4 regions of the Listeria sp. SHR_NRA_18 genome follow, and region 2 is predicted to be linked to each of the others. Evidence: riboswitches for the same ligand, from Rfam matches in the RefSeq annotation. Region 2 holds a riboswitch; each other region holds the start of a gene.
The links. Region 2 has a riboswitch for S-adenosylmethionine ahead of DUK53_RS11920 (methionine ABC transporter ATP-binding protein). Riboswitches for the same ligand answer to the same signal wherever they lie in the genome.
Positions count from the first base shown of each region.

Region 1: linked by a shared signal. The riboswitch ahead of DUK53_RS04175 (methionine ABC transporter ATP-binding protein) and the one ahead of DUK53_RS11920 (methionine ABC transporter ATP-binding protein) in region 2 are both predicted to bind S-adenosylmethionine.
Region 3: linked by a shared signal. The riboswitch ahead of metE (5-methyltetrahydropteroyltriglutamate--homocysteine S-methyltransferase) and the one ahead of DUK53_RS11920 (methionine ABC transporter ATP-binding protein) in region 2 are both predicted to bind S-adenosylmethionine.
Region 4: linked by a shared signal. The riboswitch ahead of ssuE (NADPH-dependent FMN reductase) and the one ahead of DUK53_RS11920 (methionine ABC transporter ATP-binding protein) in region 2 are both predicted to bind S-adenosylmethionine.

Region 1 covers NZ_QPKR01000001.1:830,928-838,235, forward strand. The annotation lists gene DUK53_RS04155 (peptide ABC transporter substrate-binding protein) at 1-946, opposite strand, end outside; gene DUK53_RS04160 (M20 family metallopeptidase) at 1,097-2,290, opposite strand; gene DUK53_RS04165 (MetQ/NlpA family ABC transporter substrate-binding protein) at 2,315-3,169, opposite strand; gene DUK53_RS04170 (methionine ABC transporter permease) at 3,381-4,031, opposite strand; gene DUK53_RS04175 (methionine ABC transporter ATP-binding protein) at 4,015-5,046, opposite strand; SAM riboswitch class I at 5,174-5,283, opposite strand; gene DUK53_RS04180 (DUF3006 domain-containing protein) at 5,365-5,595, opposite strand; gene DUK53_RS04185 (MBL fold metallo-hydrolase) at 5,603-6,694, opposite strand; gene DUK53_RS04190 (HesB/YadR/YfhF family protein) at 7,011-7,308, opposite strand, start outside.
Region 2 covers NZ_QPKR01000007.1:177,074-184,381, forward strand. The annotation lists gene DUK53_RS11905 (ABC transporter ATP-binding protein) at 1-795, opposite strand, end outside; gene DUK53_RS11910 (MetQ/NlpA family ABC transporter substrate-binding protein) at 944-1,774, opposite strand; gene DUK53_RS11915 (methionine ABC transporter permease) at 1,793-2,467, opposite strand; gene DUK53_RS11920 (methionine ABC transporter ATP-binding protein) at 2,464-3,486, opposite strand; SAM riboswitch class I at 3,582-3,701, opposite strand; gene DUK53_RS11925 (D-alanyl-D-alanine carboxypeptidase family protein) at 3,788-4,624, opposite strand; gene DUK53_RS11930 (sensor histidine kinase) at 4,774-5,922, opposite strand; gene DUK53_RS11935 (response regulator transcription factor) at 5,906-6,604, opposite strand; gene DUK53_RS11940 (cation diffusion facilitator family transporter) at 6,662-7,308, opposite strand, start outside.
Region 3 covers NZ_QPKR01000001.1:723-8,030, forward strand. The annotation lists tRNA gene DUK53_RS00040 (tRNA-Arg) at 1-59, shown strand, start outside; tRNA gene DUK53_RS00045 (tRNA-Pro) at 64-140, shown strand; tRNA gene DUK53_RS00050 (tRNA-Ala) at 169-244, shown strand; tRNA gene DUK53_RS00055 (tRNA-Met) at 283-356, shown strand; tRNA gene DUK53_RS00060 (tRNA-Ile) at 368-444, shown strand; tRNA gene DUK53_RS00065 (tRNA-Ser) at 467-556, shown strand; tRNA gene DUK53_RS00070 (tRNA-Met) at 597-670, shown strand; tRNA gene DUK53_RS00075 (tRNA-Asp) at 676-748, shown strand; tRNA gene DUK53_RS00080 (tRNA-Phe) at 759-831, shown strand; tRNA gene DUK53_RS00085 (tRNA-Thr) at 856-931, shown strand; tRNA gene DUK53_RS00090 (tRNA-His) at 947-1,019, shown strand; tRNA gene DUK53_RS00095 (tRNA-Gly) at 1,040-1,110, shown strand; tRNA gene DUK53_RS00100 (tRNA-Ile) at 1,128-1,204, shown strand; tRNA gene DUK53_RS00105 (tRNA-Asn) at 1,211-1,283, shown strand; tRNA gene DUK53_RS00110 (tRNA-Ser) at 1,302-1,392, shown strand; tRNA gene DUK53_RS00115 (tRNA-Glu) at 1,426-1,497, shown strand; gene DUK53_RS00120 (MFS transporter) at 1,570-2,739, shown strand; SAM riboswitch class I at 2,822-2,927, shown strand; gene metE (5-methyltetrahydropteroyltriglutamate--homocysteine S-methyltransferase) at 3,030-5,312, shown strand; gene DUK53_RS00130 (aminotransferase class I/II-fold pyridoxal phosphate-dependent enzyme) at 5,386-6,513, shown strand; gene metC (cystathionine beta-lyase) at 6,506-7,308, shown strand, end outside.
Region 4 covers NZ_QPKR01000006.1:67,478-74,785, reverse strand. The annotation lists gene DUK53_RS10330 (nitroreductase family protein) at 1-234, shown strand, start outside; gene DUK53_RS10325 (avidin-fold protein) at 330-674, shown strand; gene DUK53_RS10320 (hypothetical protein) at 794-1,180, shown strand; gene DUK53_RS10315 (VanZ family protein) at 1,205-1,753, shown strand; gene DUK53_RS10310 (VanZ family protein) at 1,763-2,332, shown strand; SAM riboswitch class I at 2,777-2,887, shown strand; gene ssuE (NADPH-dependent FMN reductase) at 2,991-3,536, shown strand; gene DUK53_RS10300 (glutaredoxin family protein) at 3,553-3,837, shown strand; gene DUK53_RS10295 (LLM class flavin-dependent oxidoreductase) at 3,813-4,814, shown strand; gene DUK53_RS10290 (LLM class flavin-dependent oxidoreductase) at 4,832-6,157, shown strand; gene DUK53_RS10285 (GNAT family N-acetyltransferase) at 6,170-6,709, shown strand; gene DUK53_RS10280 (amino acid ABC transporter substrate-binding protein) at 6,721-7,308, shown strand, end outside.

The DNA of each region.
Region 1 (7,308 bases), on a different contig from region 2:
TTGCAATCGCTTTTCGTAATTCTACATTCGCAACATCCGATTGTTTTTGATTGAATTTTAACCAATATACGTAGGAATCGGGTTCTGCAACGAATTCTTTATTGTCTTTGTATTGGCTCGCGTAATCGCCTGTTAATGGGGCACGGTCAACTTTTCCTGTGTTGTAGAGATTGACTGCTGAGCCTGGTTCTTTGGCTACTTGGACATCGATGCGATCTAATTTGACGTTTTTCTTATCCCAGTAGTTATCGTTTTTGATGAAACTCCAGCTTTTGCTTGTGCCCGACCAATCGGACATTGTGAATGGGCCGTTGTAAAGTAAATGATCGGAATCTTTGGCAAAGTCTTTCCCTTCTTTGCTCACGTAAGCCTCTTTTTGTGGATAGAACGGGCCGAATGTGAGTAGTGAGTTGAAGTACGGCACGGCCTGTGTCAGTTGGATTTCGATGGTTTTGTCATCCAGTGCTTTCACGCCGAGTTCTTTTGGATCTTTTTTACCGTCGATAATATCGCTTGCATTGGCAACGACATCGCGGTATAAAAAGGAATACTGGGCGCCCGATTTTGGATTGACGACTTTGCGCCAAGCGTAGATGAAGTCATCGGCTGTGAGATCTGATCCGTCTGACCATTTCGCGTTGTCGCGGATTTTGATGGTGTATATTTTTTGATCTTTACTTATTTGAGGCATGGCTTCGGCTGCTGCTGGGATGATTTGGTCCTTGGAATCAAGCGTATAAAGCCCTTCAAAAACTTGATTCATCGCGGTGAAGCTGACGCCGTCTGTTGCAAGTGATGTGTCCATGAGTGGAATTTCTGTGGATTCGATGACGCGCAAGACTTGTTTATCTGAGGCATCGCTCGCCGTGTCTTTTCCTCCTCCGCATGCTGCTAATACGAACATGCTGGCTACTAGAATCAAGCTGATAATATATCTTTTTTTCATATGTAAAACTCCCCTTTTTTGTGTGACTGTTTCTATCATACGCTATTTTGACGCGAAAATAAATACCTTTTTCTAAATTAATAGAATTATTTTATAATGTTTATCACGTTAAAGGAGATAAGCAGTTGACCTATCTCCTTTTTTGGCAGACTAGATTTGTTTTGTATCTTCGTATTCTTGTTTTATATCGACTAATAGCGCTTCGTTCGTGTAGAGTTCTAAAGCGGTTAGCGCGAGCAGTTTGGCGCCTTTGATTAAGGCCTTGTCTCCAGCAGCGGATCTTGCGGCTTCGCGGAATTCAACGGTATGCCCAACGAGGTCACTGGAACCAATTTTGATATAAGGGTGGATGGTTGGGATAACTTGGCTAATGTTTCCTGCATCTGTGGAACCAATGCCGCGACTATCGGTAATTAGCGGTTCGTCTAGTTGCTCCGCGATACGTGCGAACAGGCGATTGAACTGTTTATTAATCAGGAAATCATCGACGCCATTCTGGATATTCGTCACTTTAAACGTTGTACCAGTTTGAATCGCAGCACCTTCTGCGACTTGAATGACGCGCTTCGTGATATCATCGAGACGGCGACGTTTGTCAGCGCGCGTGAAAAAACGGGCACGGGCGTAATCTGGAACGATATTCGGCGCTTGACCACCATCCAAAATAATGCCATGAATGCGCACATCGGAGGTCACGTGTTGACGTAAAGCATTGACGCCGTTGTAAAACTGGATAAGGCCGTCCAGTGCGTTAATGCCATCTTCTGGGTTAGCCGCGGAATGGGCTGGTTTCCCGAAGAACTCAAATTCTAAAACGTCCACGGCAAGCGATGGTGTCGTTAACGCGGAGTCGCTGGATGGATGAATCATGAGCGCGGCGTCAATACCTTGGAGGAGATTATGCTTCACAAAACTTCCTTTCGCACTGCCATTTGGTCCACCCTCTTCGGCTGGCGTTCCAAGTACGACTACTTCCCCACCCGTTTCCTCGATTACTTCGGCGAGTGCGATGGCTGCGGCAACGCTCGTTGTGCCAATTATGTTGTGCCCGCATGCATGTCCAAGCCCTGGTAGCGCGTCATATTCCGCTAAAAAGGCAACTGTAGCGCCTGGCTTCTCTGCTTTTTTACGAGCGAGGAAAGCGGTTTTGTGGCCTGCTACGTCTAATTCCACGGTGAAACCAGCTTTTTCAAGGATGGTCGCCAGTTTTTCGCTTGCGTAGAATTCTTCGTTGCCGATTTCTGGGTGGTCGTGAATATCGTGACTTACTTCAATATAGAAGTCTTGATGCGCGTCAATATTTGTTTCAATGGCCTCAGACCATGTCAGTTTTGCTTGTACCATGTGCAACGCCTCCGTATTTCGAATTTATTTTTTTGACCACGTTTCTTTATACGTTTCTAGCTCATCAAGCGGGATAAATGCTGGGATGGAGCTACCTTTATATGTTTTTTCGATAAATTTCTTCATGTCATCGGAGTGGTAAATTTCCACAATTTTTTTCAAAGCTTCGCGATCTGTGTCCCCTTTTCGAACGGCAATAATGTTAATATAAGGTTTCGCCGTATCTGACTCTAGGAAAATCGAGTCTTTCAGCGGGTTCAGTTTCGCCTCAACAGCCACACCGTTATTGATTGTTGCCGCATCCACATCGTCTAGCGCGCGCGGAATTTGACCAGCTACCATTGGCTTAATATCGAGCTTTTTCGGATTTTCTTTGATTGCTTCTGGTGACCCGTTCCCATCAAAATCATCAACCAACGTGATAAGTCCCGCCTCTTGCAGCAAAAGCAAAGCACGGCCGTAGTTCGTAATATCATCAGGAACAGCGATAGTAGCGCCATTTTTAATATCCTTAATGTCTTTCACTTTGTTCGAATAAACGCCCATTGGAGCAATGACCGTCGAAGCAAGCGGTACAAGATCTAGCTTATTTTCTTTAATAAAAGAATCGAAATAGGCAACCGTTTGAAAAGCATTCGCATCCAAGTCCCCGTCAGCAAGCGCGCGGTTCGGCAAGACATAGTCACTAAATTCTTTCAATTCGATATTAATACCATCCTTCTCAGCAATCCGCTTAATTTCAGGCCAAGTCCGATCCCCAGCACTCACACCAATCACCAAATTCTTCTCGTCTCCCTGCGCCTTCTCATCTGAACCACCACAAGCCGTAGCAACAACAGCCAACAATACCAACGTCAAAACTAAAACCAACTTCTTCATCCAAAAAACTCCCCTATTATTTATTATTTTATCTTTTCTTAAAATCATGTTTAAGTGTCCTTCACGATTGAACCTCCAAACGGAGGTGGCGCCGAGAAATGCCTAGATTCTAGGCAAAGCCGAGCAACGGAGTGGAGCGTACGATTTGTACGAGAACCCCGTAGCACAGGTTTTAACGACGAAGATGAGCGTTTCTCGGCGTCGCCGGCGCCTAACGGCGGCGGATTTTGCGAGAAATGAAGTTCCCCAGCGACTGGACACTTTGGACAATAACGACCAAAATAATAACTGTAACGAGCATCGTGATATTATCATAACGCTGGTACCCATACGTAATCGCCAAGTTTCCAATCCCTCCTGCACCAACAACTCCTGCCATTGCGGTAGCACCAACGAGACCAATCGTCGCGGTAGTTAGTGTCAGAATCAATGAGCTAAGACCCTCTGGCAACATAAATCGCCATATAATTTGCCACGCGTTCGCGCCCATCGCCTGAGCTGCCTCGATAATGCCTTGATCCACCTCTAAAAGCGAGTTTTCAACAAGTCTTGCAATGTAAGGTCCTGCGTAGAAAACAAGTGGAACAATCGCGGCTTTCACGCCAATGCTCGAATCGACGATGAAACGCGTCACAGGAATCAATGCGACTAGCAAAATAATAAATGGCACCGAACGCAAAATGTTGATAATTGGGTTTAAAATATTGAAAATCATTGTATTTTGCAAAATGTGACCTTTTCGCGTTACGACGAGTAAGACACCGAGTGGTATCCCTATAAGGCAAGCAAATAAGAGTGACCATGTAACCATGTATAGGGTTTCAATAAATGCCATGCTTAGCTGTTCAGATGTGACTTCCATGCGCTCCCACCTCCTCTAATTTGACATTTTGCGTTGTTGCGTAAGCGAAGGCTTTTGCGATTTCTTCTGGCTCACCTGTGACTTCCACGATCATGTAGCCAAACGCAATCGCCTGAATTTCAGAGATATTCCCACTTAGGACGCTGACATTGACATCAAATTGTTTGGCAATATTCGAAAGTAGCGGATTTCCTGATGATTCTCCCACAAATGTGAATTTCCAAACGGTTGCGTCGTGATTTTGAATCAGCTTCAGTGCGCTGGCTGGAATATCGTCATTGATTACCGTCTTGACGAAGTTTTTCGCGGTTTGGCTTTGCGGATTTGAGAAGATATCGAATACTTTGCCTTCTTCGATAACTTTACCGCCTTCCATCACCGCTACTCGATTGCAGATTTCGCGTATCACAGACATTTCGTGGGTGATGAGCAGAATCGTAATATTGTATTCTTTGTTGATTTTTTGTAACAGTTCGAGAATCGCGCCTGTTGTCTCTGGATCTAATGCGCTCGTTGCCTCATCGCATAGGAGCACCTCTGGATTTGTTGCGAGTGCACGTGCAATCCCGATACGCTGCTTTTGGCCGCCGGATAATTGGTCGGGATAATTCTTTGCTTTATCTGCTAAGCCAACAAAGTCCAACAATTCCAGCACTCGCTTTTCGCGTTCTTTTCGGTTTGTATGTATTAAAGCTAGCGGTATCGCGATGTTATCGAAGACCGTTTTGGAATTCAATAAGTTAAAATGTTGAAAAATCATGCCAATCTTTTTTCGTTCTGCGCGAAGTTCTTTGGATTTTAATGTTGTTAAATCGGTTCCTGCCACAGCCATGGAGCCTTTTGTGGGCCGCTCCAGTAGGTTTACCGTGCGAATCAAGGTACTTTTTCCTGCACCACTAAAGCCCACTACGCCGAATATGTCGCCTTTTTCGATGGTTAAGCTAACGCCGTCTAACGCGGTAATTTCTTTGCCTCCGCTTTTGAATGTTTTCGTTACATTTTTGAATTCGATCATCCTATCACTCCCTTAATTGCCTTACCCACAAAAAAATCTCCCCTTAAGTTAATAAGAGGAGATTCTAGTCCAAACATCTATGTACCGAATAATTATACAGTCATATGAATGCAGTCTTTGTCGTCTCACCTTATCTACCAAGCAAATGGAATGCTTGTTGGAATTGGCACAGTATCAATACATGATCTGTTGCCGAGGTTTCGTAGGGCCAAATCCCTCCACCTCTCTGGATAAAATGTGTAAGTCGTTATTTATTTTTTATAACTATATCGTGTATTTCGGATACTGTCAACCACTTTTGGAAAAGTTCTTTGTTTATTAATCGTTTTTTCTGCGCAATTGTTCGAGTTTCGCTGCGATGCGTGCTTTGTTTTCCGCTGTTGTTTGGGCGTCTAGTGTGATTCTCGTGCCATCGATTAGAACCGAACTGCCTTCGTGAATATTTTTTGGCAGTTTGGTTTGTGGGATTGTCCATATTTGCTCATCTGGTTCGAGTAGAAAAACCGCTTTTCCATCCTCGATACGGTCTAAAATCGCTTTTTTGCTCATGGTACACCTACTTTACGGTTGCTTTGCCTTGTTCTTTGATTTGTCGAACAATGCCGTCGCCTATTCCGTTTATTTTTTTCAATTCGTCAATTGATTTATATGGTCGTTCGGCGATAATTTTGTCTGCTAAAACGGGGCCAATGCTCGGTAGATATTGCAGTTCTTCTGCGGTTGCTGTGTTAATATTAATTGTATTTGGCATCGGAACCGCCTCGCCTGGTTCTTCTGTTGTTTGTTTGCCAGTGCTATTTCCAGGTTCCGGTGTGCCGGATTTTTCTGTCGCGACGTGGATTTGTTTGCCATCCGTCTCGATTGTTACCGTTCCTTCGACATCCGTTCCATACGTTTTGATATCGCGATCCTTGAGCCACTGAATGACTTCGCGGTGCGGGTGCCCGTAGGAATTTCCTTTTTCAGCAGAATACACGGCGACTTCCGGTTTGACTGCATCTAAAAAGTACGGCTGATTCGATGTTGACGAACCGTGGTGTCCCAAATCGAGAATCTGGGCGTTTAAATCTAGGCCGCTGTCGACCATTTCTCGTTCGCGTGACTTTTCTGCGTCTCCTGTAAAAATAGCCGCAATATCTTTGTATGTTAGACGAATCGCGATGGAATCGTTGTTAGCGTTATCCGATAATTTATCCGGACTCAGCACCTGAATCCCAAACGGTCCGAATGTAGCTTTTTCACCGCGTCTTGGCTCCTTATATTTCGCGTCCGAAGCCAGAGCGGCATCAATCACGCGCTCATAAATCGAGCTATTGAACACGAGTCCATCCATCCAAATTTCTTTCGGCTTATACTGTTTGATGACTTTATCCGCGTTGCCAATATGATCTGAGTGCGGATGTGTTAAAAGCAACAAATCAATTTTTTCGATATTCGCTTTTTCTAGATATGTCAAAATCCGATTATCGTCATGGCGGCCAGTATCAATCAGAATCGTTGTGCCATCATCGGCTTGAATAAGCGTGCTGTCCCCCTGCCCGACGTCAAAAAAAGTGAATTTCGCGCCGTCTAACGTATTTTCGGTAACACTGGATGTTTGTGTATTATTTGAGCATCCACCAATAAGCATGACTAAAATAATCCCCATGATGCTCCATTTTGCTAATTTCTTCAAAATCTCAACTCCCTAATTCTCTTCCCCTTAGAATAGCAGAATCGCTTCTTGGAGTAAAGAGTTGCCGGAAAAGTTGGGAGATTTACACCAAATAAAACGAGCCCTATAAAGGACTCGCCAAAATTTCGAAAAACCACTTCACATGATTTCCTACCAAACCTCAGCGGATCGACAAATGCTTAGTTTCTAGGCAAAAGCACTGTTCCAGTGCGGAGCGTACTAAAGTACGTGAGCGCTGAAACAGTGCTTTTAACGACGAAAATGAGCGTTTGTCGATCCGCTGAGAGATTTATTTTACTTTCTCAAAAAATTTGAAGGTTACTTCTTCGCTTTTTGGATTGTAATCAATGATCCAGTCATGATCTTTAAAGTACCAGTAATCATGATCTTCTACGTAGAATAAAATATCGCCGATTTTGTGTTGCAATGCCATTTCCGTGGGTTTTTCAGATACTAATCCGATTGAAAAACCAGGATGTAGGGAACTGTTGGAGCCACCATATTTTGCGAATAATCTAATTCCATTTCCATCGGCCGTGTTAAACTCATTTCTAAACCAGTGTTGTGCTTGATCGCTTACTTCGATT
Region 2 (7,308 bases):
GATGCCAAGCACATTGCCTTCCGTCACATCCACCGCCAAAATCCCAGGAATGGCCCGCAACGCCCCCAGATCAATTTTCGACGCATCATCCACAACTAAACGCATCTCTTTCCGATCCGAAACAAGGCTCACCAACTGTTCCTTCGTGCCTTCCGCAATCACTTTTCCGTGGTCAATAATCGAAATATAATCACACAACTCCTCGACTTCTTCCATATAGTGACTCGTATAAATAATCGTGCAACCCGACGCATTCAACTTCTTAATCGACTTCAAAATATAATTCCGAGACTGCGGATCGATCCCCACGGTCGGCTCATCCATAATAATCAGCTCCGGTTTATGCGCAATCGCACACGCAATATTCAGGCGCCGCTTCATCCCACCAGAAAAAGTCCCCGGCTTATCCTTCGCCTTATCCGCCAAACCAACAAACTCCAAAGCCGTGTTCGCAGCCGCATCCAATCCCTTCCCACGCAACCCATAAAGCCCCGCGAAAAAGCGCACATTCTCAAACGCCGACAAATCAATATAAAGCGCAATATCCTGTGGCACCAAGCCAATTCGCTGCTTAATCTCCAAACTATGCGTCTCCTGCTCCTCCCCAAACAGCCGAATCTGCCCACTATTCTTCTTCAAAAGCCCGCACAAAACACTGATCGTCGTACTTTTCCCAGCCCCATTAGGCCCAAGCAATCCGAAAATCTGTCCCTCTTCTATCGTCAAATCCAGATTATCCACCGCGATATTCTTTTCAAACTTCTTCGTTAACTGCTCAATCTCCACGATTTTCATGACGTTTCCTCACTTCCATTACTCCAAAAATAATTTCTAAATCAGCATTACAATTTTAATCCAGTCCATTTTATAAATCAAATATAGCACATTTTCACTCACGAAAAAAATCGCCCCACCCAAATCAGGTAGGACGACACAACGCTTATTAGTTAGAAACCGGTACGACTGCACCCTTCCACTCTTTTGTGATGAAATCTTGAATCTCTTTAGACTGCAAAACTTTCACCAATTCTTTAATATCCTTGTTATCTTTATTCTTCTCTTGTGCCGCAACGATATTCACGTAAGGAGAATCTGTTTGCTCAATCGCAATCGCATCTTCTTTAGGATTCATGCCTTGATCCACCACAAAATTCGAGTTGATCGCAACAATATCGCCTTCTTCATTATTGTACGCCGTCATCAAGTAACCAGCATCCACATCGTATTTAAATTTGATATTTTTCGGATTTTCAACGATATCATCAAATGTGACATCTTGACGCTTCACGCCGTCTTTCAGTTTAATTACGCCATTATCCGCTAAAATGCCCAGCACACGCGGCCAATCCGATTTACTATTAGACATGATCACTTGCGCATTTTTCGGTAGGTCGTCTAACGAATCAATTTTCTTAGAATAAAGACCCATTGGCTCGATATGAATACCGCCCATGTTCACGAATTTATAACCTTTTTCCTTCATTTCAAGCTCCATGTAAGGAATCGTTTGGAAATAGTTCGCATCCAAATCGCCTTCATCCAACGCCACATTCGGCATTACATAGTCCGTGTACTTTTTAATATCTAAATTAATACCTTTTTTCGCTAAAATAGGTTTCGCTTTTTCTAAAATGACAGCATGCGGTGAGTTAGATGCACCAATAACAAGCGTTGTTTCTTTGTCGCCACTCGCATCATCCTTCGAACCTCCGCCACAAGCCGCTAAAACTAATACCAATGTCAGTGTAAATAATCCTAATAAAACTTTTTTCATCCGTTAACTCCCCTTTTCCTATCGTTTGTCGACCCATTTGGTCAAGATGTCCCCAATGAACTGGAAAACAAATACTATAATTAAAATAATAATAGTCGCAACTAATGTGACTGCTGGCTGTGCTCGTTGGAAACCTTCTAGATAAGCCGCGTTTCCGAGCCCGCCTGCACCGATAACACCCGCCATGGCCGTGAAGCCAACCAGTGAAATCGCCGTCACGGTAATGCCTGAAATGATTGCGGGCAAAGCTTCTGGAATCAAAACTTTACCAATAATCGTGAATAGGTTCGCACCCATCGCTTTTGCCGCCTCAATAACGCCCTTGTCGACCTCACGAAACGCGATTTCCACCATTCGTGCATAAAATGGAGCCGCTGAAATAATCAAGGCTGGTAGCGCCGCTTTAGGCCCAATTATCGTACCGACAAGCGTTTTCGTCATCGGAAGTAATAACACGATTAAAATGATGAACGGAATCGACCGGAACACGTTGACCAAAATCGCCGTTATCCAGTAAGCCGTCCGTGATCCAGCGTCCTTTTTACGGTTCGTCAAGAATAAAACGAGCCCCAAAGCCAAGCCTAGGAAGAAGACCGCGAACAGCGAAACAATCGTCATGTAAAGCGTTTCCTCTGTGGCTGTTTTCATCATGTCCCAATCTACATTTGCGAAATATCCTGTCGAATCGTTCATCCTTCAATCACTTCCGTTTCTATCTCAAGCTCGCGTAACCGGGTGATTGTGGCATCGACTTGCGATTCCTCACCTTGAATTTGAATATATAAAGTCCCGTACGCTCCATTTTGCGTTTGCGTCAGGTTCCCGTGTAAAATGTTGAGTAATACCTTATTGTCTTGCGCTACTTGTGAAATAATCGGCTGCGTCGCCTTCCCACCAACAAAAAGCAGCTTCACAAGCTTGCCTTCCGAATAGTTTTCCAGCAACATGTGAATCAATTCTTCCGTCTCATCGGATTCGGTTACTTGGCGCACAAACCGTTTTGTCACTGACTCTTTCGGATGTTGGAATACTTCAATAACATCGCCAAGTTCGACTACACGCCCCGCTTCCATGACCGCCACACGATTACAAATTTTGCGAATAACGTGCATTTCGTGCGTAATCACAATAATCGTCAAGTTCAGACGGCGATTAATATCGAGCAATAACTCCAACACTTCATCCGTCGTTTGTGGATCGAGTGCCGATGTCGCCTCATCACAAAGCAATACTTTCGGATTATTCGCAAGTGCCCGCGCAATCCCAACACGCTGCTTCTGACCACCACTTAGCTCAGAAGGATACGCGTCTTCCTTGCCCTCCAAGCCAACAAGTCTAATCAATTCATTCACTCGAAAACGCCGCTTCTCGCCACGCACTCCCGCAATCTCCAGCGGAAACGCGATATTATCATACACTGTACGCGACCAAAGCAAATTAAAATGCTGAAAAATCATCCCGATTTGCTGACGCGCCTTACGCAATTTACTCCCTCTAATTTGGGAAATAAACAAATCATCCACTTCCACCGTGCCTTCTGTCGGCAACTCCAAACCGTTAAACATCCGAATCAGCGTACTTTTCCCAGCGCCAGAATACCCCACAACGCCAAAAATTTCACCGTCCGCGATGTCCAAATTAACATCATCCACTGCTCTCACATTGTTTTTTCGAGTCTTATAATCCTTCGCAACACTTTTAAGCCTTATCAAAGTAAACTCCACCCTCAATCTTTTTCTAAAAACAAAAAACCTCTCTTGCCACTTGAGCGAAGAAAGGTGTAATTACATGCATAATTTACGCTTTTCTCTCATCTCTCAGAGTCTGACACTCTGTATGATTTAGCACCTTGCAATGGATAAAATCATTCATCCACTTAGGTTGCCGGGCTTCTTCGGGCATATCCCTCCACCACTCTTGATAAGATTATTTTTTAGACGCATTCACTTACACGCCTTGTGTTTATTAATATTACATGTTTTTAGTCGGATTTGTCAAGATTCAGTTTCAATTTTATTTCGAAAAGCCGAACTCCATCATTTTTTTAGCATCTTTTATTCGTCCTTCATCCGTCGAACTACCCAACGTAATTGAGATGACTCGCTCTCCATTTTGAACCGCCGTTCCTACAAAACAGTACCCAGCTTGATCCGTATAACCCGTTTTCAAGCCATCCATCCCGCTTACCACGCCTTCTTGGAGCGCACCATTCGTCGTATGAATTGTATCGCCTTTTTTCGTCACGTAATCCGTTCGCGATGTCGTATCCAGCACTTCCGGATAGTCCTTCAACAACCGTTTCGTCAAAATCATCAAATCCGCTGCGGTTGACATCGACATGTCGCCATCCTTATCCAAACCGCTCGCACTGCTGAAATGCGTCTTCGCTGACATGCCGAACTCTTTTGCCCGCGCATTCATTTTCTCCGTGAAATGCTCCGCGTCCACTCGCTCAGCCAAAGCCTCCGCCGCATCATTTGCCGACATAATCAGCATCGCCGCAAATAAATCCTCCACCGAATAGTGTTTCGTTCCCGTTTTCGCGTACAGACTCACCGCCTGTGGATCATCCAGACGCCCCAACGGCAACATCTCATCCCAAGAAAGAGATTTTTTATGTATCGCCTCTAAAACTAAATAGGTCGTCATTAATTTCGTTATACTTGCAATCGGAACCGCGCGATTCACATCTTCCGCAAAAAGCGCCTTCTCCTGTTTCGTGTTCACAACAAGCGCGCTACTAGCCTCAATCGATGGCGTCGCACGAATATCTCTTCCTAATAATACAAAAACTAAAATAGCAACAATCGTCAAACAAGCGAGAATTAAAATCAATGTCTGTTTTTTCATAATTTCCCCTCCTGATTACATCTTACCTAAAAATGATAAAATGGAGAGTAAGAAATTAGAAAGAAAAGCTTAAGATTCCGCGCGTAAAATGACAGTTCTGTAAGAAAAGTCCCTATTACGCGCTGCTTCTTGCAAAATATCATACCTTACTAACTCTCGGTAACTGGTAACTTCACCGTAAATGTCGTTTTTCCTTTTCTACTCGTAGCGAAAACCTGTCCACCATGACGCTCGACAATCGACTTCGCAATCGCCAAACCGAGCCCTGTTCCCGTCGTCGTCCGATTTTTATCCACTTTATAAAACCGATCAAACAACTGCGGTAAATCACCAGCCGGAATCTCAGCTCCATAGTTCGAAACCTCGATAATCGCCATACCTGCTTCTTTTTTCGCGCTAATATCGATTTTCTTCCCAGAAGCACCGTACCGAAGCGCATTCGAAAACAGATTCTCAAATAAACGCATAATCTGCATACCATCCCCCATAACTTTCAAGTTCTCAACGGCATACATTTCAACGATCTGAACCTCTTTTTCAGCAGCAGAACGTTCGTACTCTGAAACGAGCTGGCGCAATAATTCCACCATATCGAGCGTATCCTCTTTAATCTGAAACTCCGTGCTCTCAAGACGCGTATAATCAAACAAATCATCAATCAATTTATGCAGTCTTTGCGCTTTTCCATACACCAATTCCGTATAATGACGCAACTCCACCTCATCGCGATACCGGTCCTCATGAATATAACTCAAATAACCCAATATCGAAGTCAGCGGCGTACGTAAATCATGCGACACATTCGTAATCAAGTCGTTTTTTGCCTGTTGCGCCTCCTGCTCCTGCTCAATCAATTCCGCCTGGTGCACCCGCATTTTCTCGATGCTCTCCTCCAACTGCACAATCTCGGGAATCAAACTGTCCTGCTCCATCGGCTGATCTTGAAGTATCGCCTCATTAATCTGTCGCAACTGTTTTCTAAGTAAATTCTGTTTAAAAAGCCAATAGAAAAAAATGAAAAATACGAGCGCTACACCAGTCATACCAAGATATTTTAACATGATAAGCCACGGCGAATTCAGCAATTTATCATAACGACCGTAGCCGAATAAATCAATAAAACTCTTCGTCGTCCCAGTCAACACAACCGAATCCTGCGTCACCGAAACGAGCCACAAACCGATACTCCGCAATGCCACAAAGCTAGCAAACCAAGACAACAACGCAAAAATAACGATTTGTAATGGATGCATTTGCTGCCAAATTCGCCATATGAACTGCTTAAACCTCAATTTTATAACCTACTCCCCAAATGGTTTTGATCACATTTTCTCCGTCCATCGCATCCTTCAACTTATCACGTAAATTGCTGATATGCACCATCACCGTCTTACTCGCACCCAGCGCCTTCTCCTGCCAAATCCGTTCAAAAATCAGCTCAGAACTAAAAACACGACCCGGCTCATTCGCCAGCAAAAATAAAATATCAAATTCCGACGTCGTCAAATGCAAATCCTTCTCATTCACCATCACCGTATGCAACTCCCGATCAATCACGATGGGGCCTAAAATCAACTGATTCAGCGGCGTACTACCCATATTCCCCTGACGCATCAACTGCACCCGTCGCAAAATCGCCTTCACGCGCACCGACAACTCTAGCGGATTAAACGGCTTCACCATATAATCATCCGCTCCAGTCAAGAGTCCCATAATTTTATCATTATCCTCTGCCTTCGCACTCAGCATCAAAATCGGCGTCGTAATCCCCTCTTGACGCATTAATCGACAGACCTCCAGACCATCCATTTTCGGCATCATAATATCCAACACAACCAAATCCAGCTGCTCTTTTTGCACCGTTTCCCAGACCTGCGCGCCGTCATAAGCATAATAAATCGTATAGCCCTCATTCTGAAGATATAATTTCACTAAATCCACAATTTCCTTATCATCATCCGCAATTAAAATCGATGTCATCCTTGCGCCACCTCACTTTTCGTTTCACATACTTGTATTGTAACATAAAGGCCCGCGTTATTTCGTCAAAATTCGTTCCTGCTCCGGCTCCAAATGAATCAACACTTGTGCCTTCGCATAAAAATCATAAATTTCCTTCTCAATCACATCACATAGCGAATGCGCCTGCTCGATCGTCTGATTATTCGCCACAACCAAATGAAAATCAATATATTCCTGCGCACCAGCACGACGCGACCGGAAATCATGAAACTCAATAAAATCCGCCTGATGCGACATAATAATCCGCTTAATCTCCGCTTCCTCACTCGGCGACAAACGCTTATCCATGAGTGGTGGAAACGATTCCTTCAACAACTTCCAAGCCTCATACATAATATAAAACGCCGTCAGAATCGCGATCACCGGATCAAGCCATAACCAGCCCGTCAAATGAACGAGCAACAAACTAAACGCAATCCCAAGCGACGTAAACACATCCGTATACAAATGAAGCGCGTTCGACTTCATCGCCACCGAATTCTCCTTGTCCGCCGCCTTCTTAATCACCCGAGAAACCACAATATTCACCGCTGCCCCAAACAACATCACCGCAATCCCAAGCGCAGGAAACCGAATCTCATGCGGATTGAAAAACTTATTCATCGACTCATAAATAATCCAAATACCCGCCACAAAAATAAGCAGCGTCTCAATCGTCCCAG
Region 3 (7,308 bases), on a different contig from region 2:
CTGGATAGAGTACTTGACTACGAATCAAGCGGTTAGAGGTTCGAATCCTCTCGGGCGCACTTTCGGGAAGTAGCTCAGCTTGGTAGAGCACTTGGTTTGGGACCAAGGGGTCGCAGGTTCGAATCCTGTCTTCCCGACCATTAAGAAAATATCCCATATTTTTATGAAGGGGCCTTAGCTCAGCTGGGAGAGCGCCTGCTTTGCACGCAGGAGGTCAGCGGTTCGATCCCGCTAGGCTCCACCAAATTTTTTGTGAGTAAAGGTACGCTTATCTATTATATTGGCGGTGTAGCTCAGATGGCTAGAGCATTCGGTTCATACCCGAAAGGTCGTGGGTTCGACTCCCTCCGCCGCTACCTTTTAATTTGGACCTTTAGCTCAGTTGGTTAGAGCAGACGGCTCATAACCGTCCGGTCGCAGGTTCGAGTCCTGCAAGGTCCACCAATCACTATTTTTATTATATCATGGAGGAATACCCAAGTTTGGCTGAAGGGATCGGTCTTGAAAACCGACAGGCGGGTAAGACCGCGCGGGGGTTCGAATCCCTCTTCCTCCTTTTTCTTCTTAGTGATTTGTGGATAAAATAATATTATTGTCGCGGGGTGGAGCAGTCTGGTAGCTCGTCGGGCTCATAACCCGAAGGTCGCAGGTTCAAATCCTGTCCCCGCAATTGGTGGTTCCGTGGTGTAGGGGTTAACATGCCTGCCTGTCACGCAGGAGATCGCGGGTTCAAATCCCGTCGGGACCGCTTTACTTATGGCTTGGTAGCTCAGTTGGTAGAGCACTTGATTGAAGCTCAAGGTGTCGGCAGTTCGATTCTGTCCCAAGCCACCTTTATAGTTGTTTGTATCTTAAGCCGGCTTAGCTCAGTTGGTAGAGCAACTGATTTGTAATCAGTAGGTCGCGAGTTCGACTCTTGCAGCCGGCACCATATTTAGCGATAGCGGCGGCTATGGCGAAGTGGTTAACGCACCTGATTGTGGTTCAGGCATGCGTGGGTTCGATTCCCACTAGCCGCCTTTATGAAATTTTGGATAATGCGGGTGTAGTTTAGTGGTAAAACTACAGCCTTCCAAGCTGTTGTCGTGGGTTCGATTCCCATCACCCGCTCTTTATTTTTTTATTGTGGGCCTATAGCTCAGCTGGTTAGAGCGCACGCCTGATAAGCGTGAGGTCGATGGTTCGAGTCCATTTAGGCCCACCATATTATTCCACAGTAGCTCAGTTGGTAGAGCAATCGGCTGTTAACCGATCGGTCGCAAGTTCGAGTCTTGCCTGTGGAGCTTGTAATTGTTTATATTGGGGAAGTACTCAAGTGGCTGAAGAGGTGCCCCTGCTAAGGGTATAGGTCGTTAACGCGGCGCGAGGGTTCAAATCCCTCCTTCTCCGCCAGTATAAAAGATGCGAAACTAGAATTAATATTTAGGCCCGTTGGTCAAGCGGTTAAGACACCGCCCTTTCACGGCGGTAACACGGGTTCGAATCCCGTACGGGTCATCGCTGATTATAAGAACAATGTCATTTATGGCATTGTTCTTTTTAATGCAAAAAATGCATAGGAGGATAGGTATGAAAAGCAATAGATTTAAATTTTGGATTTTGACAGTGGTTGTTGCTATATCTGGTTTATCTCAAGGCTTATTGTTGCCTTTGATTTCGATTATATTTGAGGGAAATGGGATTTCTTCGGGATTGAATGGGCTCCATGCTACTGGGATATATATAGGGGTCTTATTAGTATCGCCATTTATTGAGGCGCCATTACACCGATTTGGATACAAACCTATTATTATTGTTGGTGGTGGGATTGTAGCGGTTGCTTTATTACTATTTCCACTGTGGTTTAATTTATATTTTTGGTTTATTTTGCGACTGCTGATTGGTGTGGGGGATCATATGTTGCACTTTTCTTCGCAGACTTGGATTGGTGCTATGAGTCATCCTTCTAAGCGTGGACGTAATATGGCTATCTATGGTCTGTTTTTTTCGTTGGGGTTTGCTGTTGGACCACAACTCGTGAATTTAATGGAGATTAATGTGAACTTGCCGTTCTTTATATCGGGGATTATGGTGATTATTGCTTGGGGGCTTGTGTGGTTTCTTAGGAATGAGTTTGTTGCTGAGAAGGCAGTTATACGCGAAATTTCGTTTTTTGGAAGTATAAAGCGATTTTCGGACGTATTTAGGCTTGCTTGGATTTCGATGATTCCGCCTTTTGTTTATGGCATATTGGAGACGGCGCTTAATGCTACTTTTCCGATTGTGGGGCTTCGGGATGGGATTCCGCAGGCGATGGTTGTGACGATTATTTCTTCCTTTTCTGTTGGGACGATTTTATTCCAAGTTCCGATTGGGATTTTGAGTGATAGGATTGGTAGGGCAAAGGTTTTGCCTATTTTTGTGGGGGTGGGGGCTGTTTTGTTTTTTGTGACGGCTTTTGTTTCTAATAGTATTGTATTGATTGGGATGTTTTTTGTTCTGGGGATTTTTCTGGGGTCGATGTATTCGCTTGGATTGTCTTATATGACGGATTTGACGCCACTGGAGCTTTTGCCTGCGGGGAATATTTTAGTCGGGATGAGCTTTAGTTTGGGGAGTATTATTGGGCCTTCTGCGACGGGAATTATGATTGGTTTGTTTGGTAATGATGTGTTTTATTTTGTGATTACAGGGCTTCTGGTTGTAGCGTTTTTAGCGTTGTTTTTCGGGAATGCTCGAAAAAGTTTGACAATGCCGTGATTTTTTAGTTGACAGGAATTTCGTGGGATGGTAATATAAGTTCAATACATCGGAACTGGATGTAATTAATTTCATATAATAACTCTTATTGTGAGTGGTAGAGGGACTGGCCCTGTGAAACCCGGCAACCTTTCAGTTTTTGAAAAGGTGCTAAATCCTGCGAAGTATGATGCTTCGAAAGATAAGAGAGTGAATGCGTGTCTGTAAAATTCGGATATTCGTAGCCTCTCTGGTTCTTTGCTGGGGAGGCTTTTTATATGAAAAAAATAATGAGGGAATGGTGATGTGAAATGGCGAAAGTTCAAAGTTCAAATTTAGGGTATCCGCGTTTAGGTGAGAAACGGGAGTGGAAGAAGGCACTTGAGAATTATTGGAACCATAAGATTTCTGAAGAGCAATTACTTTCTGAAACTAAAGAATTGCGTTTACAAGCTTTGAAGAAACAGCAGGACAAAGGGATTGATTTGATTCCAGTTGGGGACTTTTCTTTTTATGATCACATTTTAGATACGAGTATTACTTTTGGGATTGTGCCGAAACGATTTAATTATGAGGCTGGGAAAGTGGATCTTGATACATATTTCGAGGTTGCGCGTGGGAATGATGGGGCGGTTGCTTCGGAGATGACGAAGTGGTTTAATACGAATTATCATTATATTGTGCCGGAGCTTGTGGATGCGAAGCCGCAGTTGACGGAGAATCGGGCGTTGTTTTATTACGAGGAAGCTAAAAAAGAGCTTGGTATTGATGGGAAGCCAGTGCTTGTTGGACCGATTACGTATTTGAAATTGGCGAAGGGGAATGATGATTTTAAAGGGTTGTTGGATCAGCTGATTCCGCTTTATGGTCAAATTTTGAAGGAGTTGCAAAATGCTGGTGTGAAATGGGTGCAGATTGATGAGCCTTACTTAGCGACTAGTTTTGATAAGGAAGAGTTGGTGTTGTTTGAAGAGGTCTATGCTTTATTTAAGAACATTGCACCTAATTTGAAGATTGAATTGCAAACCTATTTCGAAAGTCTTGATTATTTTGAAGAGGTTGTGAAACTGCCGGTGGATGCGATTGGTGTGGATTTTGTGCATGATCATGGTGAGTCGATCGAAGCGCTTGAAAAATTTGGATTCCCGGAGGATAAAATTTTGGCGGCTGGAGTGATTGATGGTCGTAATGTATGGCGTGCGGATTTGGATGCGAAATTAGGACTTCTTGAGCGGATTGCAAAAGTGGTGCCGAAAGAGCGGTTAATTGTGCAGCCGTCGAGTTCATTACTGCATGTGCCGGTGACGAAAGCGAGTGAGCCTGATTTGGATGGGGTGTTGCTTGGTGGGTTGTCATTCGCGGATGAGAAGTTGGTGGAGTTAGTGGCGCTGACGGAGGCATTGAATGGGGAAGATGTGACGGCGGAATTTACGGATGCGAGGGCGGCGCTGGGTGCGATTAATGGTTCGCATCACCGGAATAATGCGGAGGTGCAGGAAGCGATTCGTAATTTAGAGAACGTGGAGGTGAAGCGTGATTTACCGTTTGCGGAGCGGATTAAGTTGCAACATGAGTGGTTGCAGTTGCCGTTATTGCCAACGACGACGATCGGTAGTTTTCCGCAGTCGCCTGAGGTTCGGAAAAAACGTTCGGATTGGTTGAAGAAAGTGATTACGGACGCGGAATATGAGAAATTTATTGAGACGGAGACGGAACGCTGGATTCGGATTCAAGAGGATTTGGACTTGGATGTGCTGGTGCACGGTGAGTTTGAAAGAACGGATATGGTGGAGTATTTTGGTCAGAAGTTGGATGGTTTCCAAGCGACGAAATTTGGTTGGGTGCAGTCTTATGGGTCGCGCGCGGTGCGTCCGCCATTGGTATACGGGGATGTGGCGTTTACGGAAGCTATTACGGTGAAGGAAAGCGTTTATGCACAATCGCTAACGGATCGTCCTGTGAAGGGGATGTTGACGGCGCCGGTGACGATTATCAACTGGTCGTTTGTGCGTGATGATGTGCCGGATTATGTGGTTGCGAATCAAGTTGGTTTGGCGCTGCGTAAAGAGGTGGAGGCGCTTGAGGAGGCTGGAATTCGTGTGATTCAAGTCGATGAGCCAGCGCTGCGTGAAGGATTGCCGCTGAAGCGTTCAAGATGGCAGAAGTACTTGGATGATGCGGTTTATTCGTTCAAGTTAACGACGACTTCGGTTAAGAATGATACGCAAATTCATACGCATATGTGTTATGCCGAGTTTGAGGATATTATCGATACGATTAGTGCGCTAGATGCGGATGTTATCTCGATTGAGACGTCTCGTAGCCACGGTGAAATTATCGAAACGTTTGAGAAGGTTGGTTACGATAAAGAGATTGGTCTGGGTGTATATGATATTCATAGCCCGCGTGTTCCGACGACGGGTGAGATTCAAGAGAACATTCGTCGAGCTTTAAAAGTAATTGATGCGCGTCAGTTCTGGGTGAATCCGGACTGTGGTTTGAAAACGCGTAAAGAGAAGGAAACGGTTGAGGCGCTTCGAGATATGGTCAATGCGACGAAGGAAATTCGTGAAGCGTATAAAGTGATAAAATAATAGGAAATTAGGCGCTAGGAACGGCATCATGTTGCTACTCCTGGCGCTTTTTAAATTGATGGAGGGGATTGGAATGACAAAGTTAAAGAAAGAAACAATTGTAGCGCAAATTGGAAATCGAAAAAGTGGAGCGACTGGTGCTGTGAACATGCCGATATATTTGTCGACTGCATACCGTCATGAAGATCTGGGTGTTTCGACAGGGTATGATTATACGAGAACGGGAAATCCGACGCGTGAGGTTTTGGAGGAGTCACTCGCGACACTTGAAAATGGAACGGCTGGTTTTGCGACGAGTTCGGGTATGAGTGCGATTCAGCTTATTTTTACGTTGTTTGCGAGTGGCGATCATATTATTTCTTCACGGGATTTATATGGTGGTACATATCGTTATTTTGAATTGATTGCGAAAAAGTATAACATTGATTTTTCTTATTGGGAGTCGACGGATTTGGCTGATTTGGAAGGTTTGTTGACACCGGCGACGAAGGCTGTGTTTATTGAAACGCCGACGAATCCTTTGATGGTGGAAACGGATCTTGCGGCCGTTGTGGCTTTTGCTAAGAAGCATGATTTGCTGGTGATTGTGGATAATACGTTTTTGACGCCGATTTTGCAGCAGCCGCTGGATTTGGGTGCGGATATCGTTTTTCATAGTGCGACGAAGTATCTTGGTGGGCATAATGATGTGCTTGCGGGTGCGGTGATTGTGAAAGATGAGGCGTTGGCTGTGCAGTTGCGCGATTTCCATAATTCGATTGGTGCGGTACTTTCGCCATTTGACAGTTGGTTATTGATGCGTGGGTTGAAGACGCTTGTTTTGCGGGTGGAGCAACATCAGAAAAATGCGCGGAAAGTGGCGGCGTTTTTGGAGGGTCACGAGGCTGTGACGAAGGTGCTGTATCCTGGAAAGGGCGGCATGGTGAGTTTCTTGATTAAGGATGCTACGCTTGTTTCGCCGTTATTGCGTAGCTTGGAGTTGTTTACGTTTGCGGAGAGTTTGGGTGGCGTAGAGAGTTTGATCACGTATCCAGTGACGCAGACGCATGCGGATGTGCCGCGCGAACTTCGGGAATCTTATGGGCTGACGGATGAGCTTTTACGGATTTCGGTTGGGATTGAAAATAGTGATGACTTAATTGCTGATTTGGATCAGGCTTTTGCGGCTGTTTTAAAAGAAGGGGTGAGCGTGCATGAGTGAGGGGTTTTCTTTTAATACGAAGGTTGTGCATGCGAGTCTTGGGATTGATGAGGCGACTGGTGCTCTGAACACACCGCTTCATTTGTCATCGACGTTCCATCAGCCGGATTTTGATAATTATCATGAGTTCGATTATGCGAGATCGGGGAATCCGACGCGTCAGGCTGTGGAGGAAGCGATTGCTAAGTTGGAAAATGGGACGCATGGTTTTGCGTTTGCGACTGGGATGGCTGCGATTTCAGCGGCACTTTTGACGTTGTCGCAGGGCGATCATTTTATTATTTCTGGGGATGTGTATGGCGGTACGTTTCGGTTGACGGAGCAGGTTTTGCCACGGTTTGGGATTACGCATACGTTTGTGGATATGGGTGATTTGGATGCTGTTGCGGCGGCTTTTCAGGAGAATACGAAGTTGGTTTATGTGGAGACGCCTTCGAACCCATTGATGCGCGTGACGGATATTGCGGCGGTGGCGCGACTTGCGAAGGAACATGATTGTTATACGTTTGTGGATAATACGTTTTTGACGCCGGCTTTGCAACGACCGCTTGATTTGGGCGCGGATATGGTGGTGCATAGTGCGACGAAATTTATCGGGGGCCATAGCGATATTTTGGCGGGGCTTGTGGTGACGAATAATGAGGAGCTCGCGAAACAGGTTTATTTCATGCAAAATTCGACGGGTGGCGTGCTCGGCGTTCAGGATTGCTGGTTGTTGTTGCGTGGCCTCAAGACGCTTGCTGTGCGGATGAGTGTGGGCACGGCGTCAGCGCAAAAACTGGCGGAATTTTTGCA
Region 4 (7,308 bases), on a different contig from region 2:
GCAATCGCTGCGACGAGTGCGTTTATTCAGAATATCCAACTTTTGGCATGGGAAGCAGGTCTTGGCGTGCTATGGCGGACGAATAACTTTATTTTTGATCCGGAGGTTGTGACGGAGCTGGGGCTGGATGGTCAGCAGATCGTTGGTTGCTTGCAGATTACGCGGGTCAACGAGATTCCTGATGCGAAGCCACGCCGTGCAATGAATGATTGGGTAAAGGATTTAGGCGAGTAATAAAAAATGAGGCTCTAGTCATGCAACACTTGGCTAGGGCATTTTTGTCATTTTGTGCTATAATAGTTGTGTGATTAGTTCGAAAACTAGGAGGGATTCTGATCGTTAATTATCAGGGTAAAAAGTTCACAGTGGTCGAAAACTCGGGAAATGGCGAGGTATCTGAAAAAACGGTTTTTCATTATTTTCAAGATGGTGATGTCATTTCGGGGACATACGAGGGTGGCGAGATTGAGCGTGGCACACTGATTGGTGTTGTTCACAAGGATGGATCGATTGATTTCCGTTATAATCATGTAAGCGTCCACAAAAAGATTCGAAGCGGGACGTGCCACTCGACACCAGAATTTTTACCAGATGGGAAACTTCGTATGCACGAGAAATGGCAATGGAATGGGCTAGAGAGAGATTCTGGGACATCGATTGTGGAAGAGATTTGATGGTGGTGTTGGCTCCTTTTTGAGGGGCTTTTTGCATATTTTCAACTCAATTTGACTCGATTGTTATTTGTGTGATACAATTTGGTTGTTATAAATAAAACTAAAAAGGAGTAGGGAGTATGAAAAAGAAAATTGTTAGTTCTATTGTTGCGGTGTTACTGGTTTTTATCTTGCCAATATCGGCACTTGCAGCATCTGTAGACGGATCATATGATTTTAAAGGCGGATTATTCACGCGAAGCTTTGAGATGGGAGCCGGTAATTCTGTGAGAGTGACAACAACGCCAACAAAATGGCCAACTGGGAAATTTCATATTACATTAACTTTGCAGCAAAGCCTTGGTTATATTGGTTGGGCAAAGACGGATGCTTCATGGAATTATTCTCATGTAAAAGATACATCAGCAAAACTCTATGTAAAAGGTCGTGGCGTGTACAGAGTCTACATGAAGTCTAGCATTCTACCGAATAATCAATCTTTTAAAGGGAAGGTTTTTATTAATTAAATTATTTTTAAAGGAGCAACTGGCATGGACATAACATACGATCCATTTTTCATTATTATCTTAGCGATTGCGTTGCTTGTCGTGATGGCGATAACGTTGGGATTTCTTTTGCAGGGGAAGAAGTTGGATAGATATTATTTTGCAACGGCTTTGCTTGGGGTTTACTTAGTATTTTTGATTAAGTTTGTGATTTTTCCATTTACGATACTCGGGAATTTGTTGGATGCAGGGAATTATGCAGTGATGGATTATATAAATATTGTTCCGTTTAAGCAACTTTTGGATGGGGCGATGGCAGACTGGTATCAGGCTGTTGGGAACGTGATGTTGCTGTTTCCACTTGGGATTTATATAGGTGCGATGAAGCCGAGCATATCTTTTGGAAACTTTATTTGTATCGGGTTACTTATTTCTGTTATGATTGAATCGATGCAGTTATTTTTGGATATTGTATTTATTTATCCGAATCATTTTATGGATGTGACGGATGTCATTTTGAATGTGAGCGGGTTTGTTTTGGCGTATTTTATTAGTAAAACAGCCATGATACAAAATATTTATAATCGAGAGTGAATGATGCAAATGGGATACGAAGAATATACAATAGATGGTTTAATACCAATGTTTTTAAGCGTGTGTGTCTATGTGATAATACGAGGAGTACTTATTCTCAAAGATAAAAAATTGGATTGGCACAAAGAAATCAGTCGCTTATTTTTTGTTTTGTATTTAGGTGTGTTGGTTGTTGTGACTTTATTCCCAATAAATATCATTGTCGGGGAGTATGAGCAACGGTATCGCGAGATTGTGATTAACCTAAATCCGATGCAGTTTTTCGGTTTGTTGGATGCGGATTTTTCAATAATCGTTAGGAATCTGGGTGGAAATCTTGTTATGATGATTCCTTTCGCGATTTTATTGCCAGTTAACTTTCGAAGTATGCGGAAATTTGGACGTGTCATTATGGTTATTTTAGCGACGTCGGTAGTCATTGAAATTTTGCAGTATATTTGGCAATTAACGATGCTCAATGTCTGGCGGGCAACGGATATTAATGATGTTATGTTGAATGTTTGTGGCGGAGTTATTGGCTATGCTTTGTATTATTATATATTTCGACATGTCCCGTTTATAAAGCGCTTTATAATTTAGATAGCTAATGACTGGACAAGATGAATAAATGAGCGGATAATGGCTGTGCAGATATACATAATACAAGAGGTGATTTTGTGAAAAATATATTGAAGTATGCTGTATTATTTATTTGGGTAACAGTATTCATGTATTATTATTATGAAATTTTTCCAAGAACTTTTTTATGGTTTATTGTGAGTATTCCGTTAGTGCTCCTGAGTTGTCTGTTCATAGTAAGGTTATTTGAAAAAAAGAAGCCGAATAAATAGATATTGATTTTTCGACAAGCTACTAGTGTGGTATAAAAAAGTTATATTTAGATAAATTGTATCACTGAGAATATTAGATTGGGTAAGGTCTCATCCTTTTTGTGAAAAACCTAACTAGTCTAAAAAGACAAATTATTTGTTGACATCTGATTTTAGGGATGGTAAGATACATCCAATCATAAAAATTATACAGTCCTTATTAAGAGTTGGGGGAGGAACCTGGTCCTTTGATCCCACAGCAACCTCTAGTGATAGAACGGTGCTCATTCCAGCAGGCGAGCGTTTCTGGCCTGGCAAATAGGGAGAAGAGGGATCTCTTTTCCAAATTCGGAAGGGAGGTTCTTTTTTGTCTTAATTCATAGTAAATGCATCGGATATATATGTTTTAAAAAGAAAGTGGGGATGAGATGAGTCGAATCGTGATTTTGTCTGGTAGTCCATCGGCGCAATCGGGGACAGATAAGGTTTTGCGGTATGCTGGTGGGATTTTGCAGGGGGATGGGATTGAAACTAGTTTTCACTCGGTGCGGGATTTTGCGGCGGAAACGTTGGTGAATGCGGACTTCAAAGATGCGCGGATTGGGGAATTGGTCGCGGATATTGAGGCGGCGGATGGTGTGATTGTGGGATCGCCGGTTTATAAGGCTTCGTATACGGGGGTTTTGAAGGCGGTTTTGGATTTGTTGCCGGAGAATATTTTGAAAAATAAGGTTGTTCTGCCGATTATGTCTGGTGGGAGCAACGGGCATGTGTTGGCGATTGATTTTGCATTGAAGCCGCTGCTTGGTGTGTTGAAGGGTGAGGTTTTACAAGGGGTTTATGTGGTGGACGCGCAGGTGGATAAGGCGGCGGTTGTGCCGATTCGGGATGTGGAGTTGGAGCAGCGATTGCGTGGGCAGTTGGCGGAATTGGTCGTGGCGGTCGGTCGGCGTGAGGTTGGACAAATAATTTAAAAGGGGGACGAATGAGATGGCGGAAAAATTAGCGATTGTGGTTTGGGCGAAACGGGGTTGTGATTATTGTGCGGAGGTGAAGGATTATTTGACGAAGGAGGGGCGCGATTTTCAGGTGGTGGATGTGACGGATCATGATGAGCAGCGGGAAATTTTGCAGGCGAAGTACGGAGTGCGTTATGTTCCTGTGGTCGAAATTGGTCGGGGGAATACATATTGGGGCGTGACGGAGCTCGGGTTGCCGGCACTTGAGACGGCTTTGAGGGAGGCGGAGAAATGGGATTTAGACTCAGTTTATTAGATCAGAGCCCGATTGCGGATGGCAAAAGTGGGTATGAGGCGTTGCAGCAGACGATTGCGTTGGCGGAAAAGGCGGAGGAATGGGGATATCACAGGTTTTGGGTGTCGGAGCATCATGATACGAAGTTGTTGGCTGGTGTTTCGCCGGAGGTTTTGGTGTCGCATTTGTTGGCGCGAACAGAGCGGATTCGGGTTGGCTCGGGTGGCGTGATGTTGCAGCATTATAGTGCGTATAAGGTCGCGGAGAACTTTAACCTGCTCGCCACGTTAGCGCCGAATCGAGTGGATTTGGGTGTTGGAAAGGCGCCTGGTGGGTTGCCGCGCTCGACGAAGGCTTTGCAATTTGGACGGTCGGGAAAAACGGATTTTGAGGAGCAGTTGGTGCTTTTGAGGCAGTTCGTGGATGATGAGGTGCCTGCGGATCATGTGTTGGCTGGTGTTGGGGTGAGCCCTGAGCCACCGACGAAACCGGAGATTTTCTTGCTGGGTGCGAGTGTGGCGAGTGCGGAATTGGCCGGTGCGCAGGGTGTGAATTATTGTTTTGCGAAATTTATTAATAGTGATGAGGTGGCGCTTAAGGAGGCAGTAACGGCGTTTCGGGCGGCGAATCCGGATGGGGAATTGATTATCGCGGTTCCGGTTTTGGCGGCGGATACGGAAGGTGAGGCACGGGCGCTTGCGGGTGAGCAAAAAGTGGTGCGGGTGACGCTTTCGACGGGTGTTTCGGTGACGGTGCAGACGGTGGCGCAGGCGGAGGAATTTGCGAGACAGGCTGGTGTGACGGATTTCGAGATAGAAGAGCGTGTGGCGGATATTATTGTTGGGACGGCGCAGCAGGTGAAGGCGGAATTAGTGCGATTGCGGGCGACGTTTGATGTGGATGAGTTCGTAATTCATACGCCGGTTGCGAGGCAGGACGCGAGGTTCCGATCGGTGCAGTTGCTTAGTGAGGCGATTTTGACGGTGGATGTGAGATGAGAAGGGGGAAATGATGAATGGGAAAAATTAAATTTGGCGTGATGTTGCATGGTCCTGGTGGGCATATGAATGCTTGGAAACATGAGAGTGTGCCGGCTGATGCGAGTGTGAATTTTGAGTTTTATAAGGAACAGGCTTTGAAGGCTGAGGCGGCTGGGTTTACGCTTGCTTTTGTGGCGGATGGGTTGTTTATCAATGAGAAGTCGATTCCGCATTTTTTGAATCGGTTTGAGCCTTTGACGGTGCTTTCGGGATTGGCTGCGGTGACGTCGCGGATTGGGCTGGTGGGAACGCTTTCGACGTCTTATAGTGAGCCTTATACGGTGGCGCGGCAGTTCGGGTCGCTGGATTTGATTAGTAATGGTCGGGCTGGATGGAATGCGGTGACGTCGCCGCTCGAGGGTTCGGCGAATAATTATAGTAAGAAAACGCATCCGGAACATGCGCTGCGTTATGAGATTGCGGTGGAGCATTTGGAGGTCGTGAAAGGGCTTTGGAATTCGTGGGAGGATGATGCGTTTGTGCGGGACCGCGAGTCGGGGCAGTTTTTTGATCGGGAGAAGCTGCATCGTTTGAATCATCAGGGACGGTTTTTCTCGGTAGAGGGACCGCTGAATATTGGGCGTTCGAAGCAGGGGCAACCGGTGATTTTTCAGGCTGGGGCGTCGGAGCCGGGTAAGGATTTGGCTGCAAAAGAGGCGGACGCGGTGTTTACGAATGGTGGCTCGCTCGAGGAGGCGCAGGCGTTTTATGCGGATGTGAAGGCGCGGACGGTGGCGAATGGTCGTAACGCGGATGAGATTAAGATTTTCCCTGGGTTTGCGCCGATTGTTGGGGTGACGCAGGAGGATGCGGACGCGAAATATGAGAAGATTAAGAATTTGGTTTCAGATGAGGAGGCGCTCGCGTATCTTGGTCGCTTTTTTGATCATTTTGATTTCGGGAAGTTTCCGCTTGATGAGCCGTTTCCGGATATTGGGACGGTTGGTGAGAATAGTTTCCGGGCGACGACGCAGAAAATTAAGGCGGATGCTAAGCGTGAGGGTTTGACGTTGCGTGAGGTGGCGCTGCGGGTGACGACGCCAAAATCGGCTTTTGTGAGCACGCCGGAGAAAATTGCCGATGAGTTGATCGCTTGGTTTGATGGCGAGGCTGCGGATGGTTTTATTTTCGGAGCGCCAGTTTTGGGTGAGGGATTGGACGATTTTGTTGCAAAAGTGATTCCAATTTTGGAGGCGCGTGGGTATTATGATCGGGAATATGAGAGCGATACGTTGCGTGGAAATTTGGGATTGCCGTTTAAGGAGAGTCGTTACGCGGACAAAGTTGAGTCGCAAAACTAAGGAGGAATTTTTGTGGGGGATGTTATTCGGTTAGCAAAGCTTGAGGATGCGGTGGTCGTGCATGATGTCTCGATTCGTGGGTACAAGCCGCTGAAGGATATGGATATAAAATTTGTTGGCGCGACGGCGAATTTGGCGACGGTCGAGGAGAATATTCGGCGAAACGCGAATTATGTGTTGGAGCGTGATGGGCGGATTATTGCGACGGTGACGGTGGCTTTTCCGTGGGCTTTAGGGGAACGCTCGATTCAGCCGTATCCATTTATTTGGTGGTTCGCGGTGGACCCGGATTTCAAACGGCAAGGGGTTGGGACGGCGCTTTTGGATTATGTGGAGGAACAGGTTTTAGTGGCGCAGATTAAGGCTCCGGCGGTTTATTTAGCGACGGCGACGCGGCATCCTTGGCTTGTTTCGATTTATGAGCATCGTGGGTATGTTGGGTTTTATGAGCATGAGTATGAAGGGGATAATATTGTTTTCTTACGGAAAGTGTTGGATGAATCACTGTTTGCGGAGCTTGGCGATGTGGACGTGCTAGTTAATTCGAATTAAGGGGAGATTGGATGAAAAAGTGGATTTTTGGTGCGTTGTTAGTTGTGGCAAGTGGTGTTTTGCTCGCGGGTTGCGGGCTTGGAACGGATACGGGGGCGTCGAGTGATGCGCTAACAAAAGATGGCAAGGATGTTAAAACGATTGTGGTTGGGACTGGTACGCAATTCCCGAATATCTGCTTTATTGATGATAAGGGGAATTTGACGGGGTATGATGTGGAGCTTGTTAAGGCGCTGGATAAGAAGTTGCCGCAGTACAAGTTTGAGTTTAAAACGATGGATTTTTCGAATTTATTACTGAGTTTGCAGACTAATAAAATCGACTTCGTGGCGCATCAAATGGAAGTGAACGATGAGCGTAAGGAGAAGTTTTTATTTAATAAGGAGCCATATAATGTTTTTCCGCTGCAGGTGGCGGTGAACGAGAAGAATACGGGTATTAAGTCGGTTGCGGATCTCGCTGGGAAGACGGCGATTGTGAGTGCGACGAGTAATTCGGCGGTGTATTTGGAGAAATATAACAAGGAGCATGGGGATAAAATTAACATCGTGTATTCGGGTACGGGAAATAATGACGCGACAAATCAAATTAGAACGGGG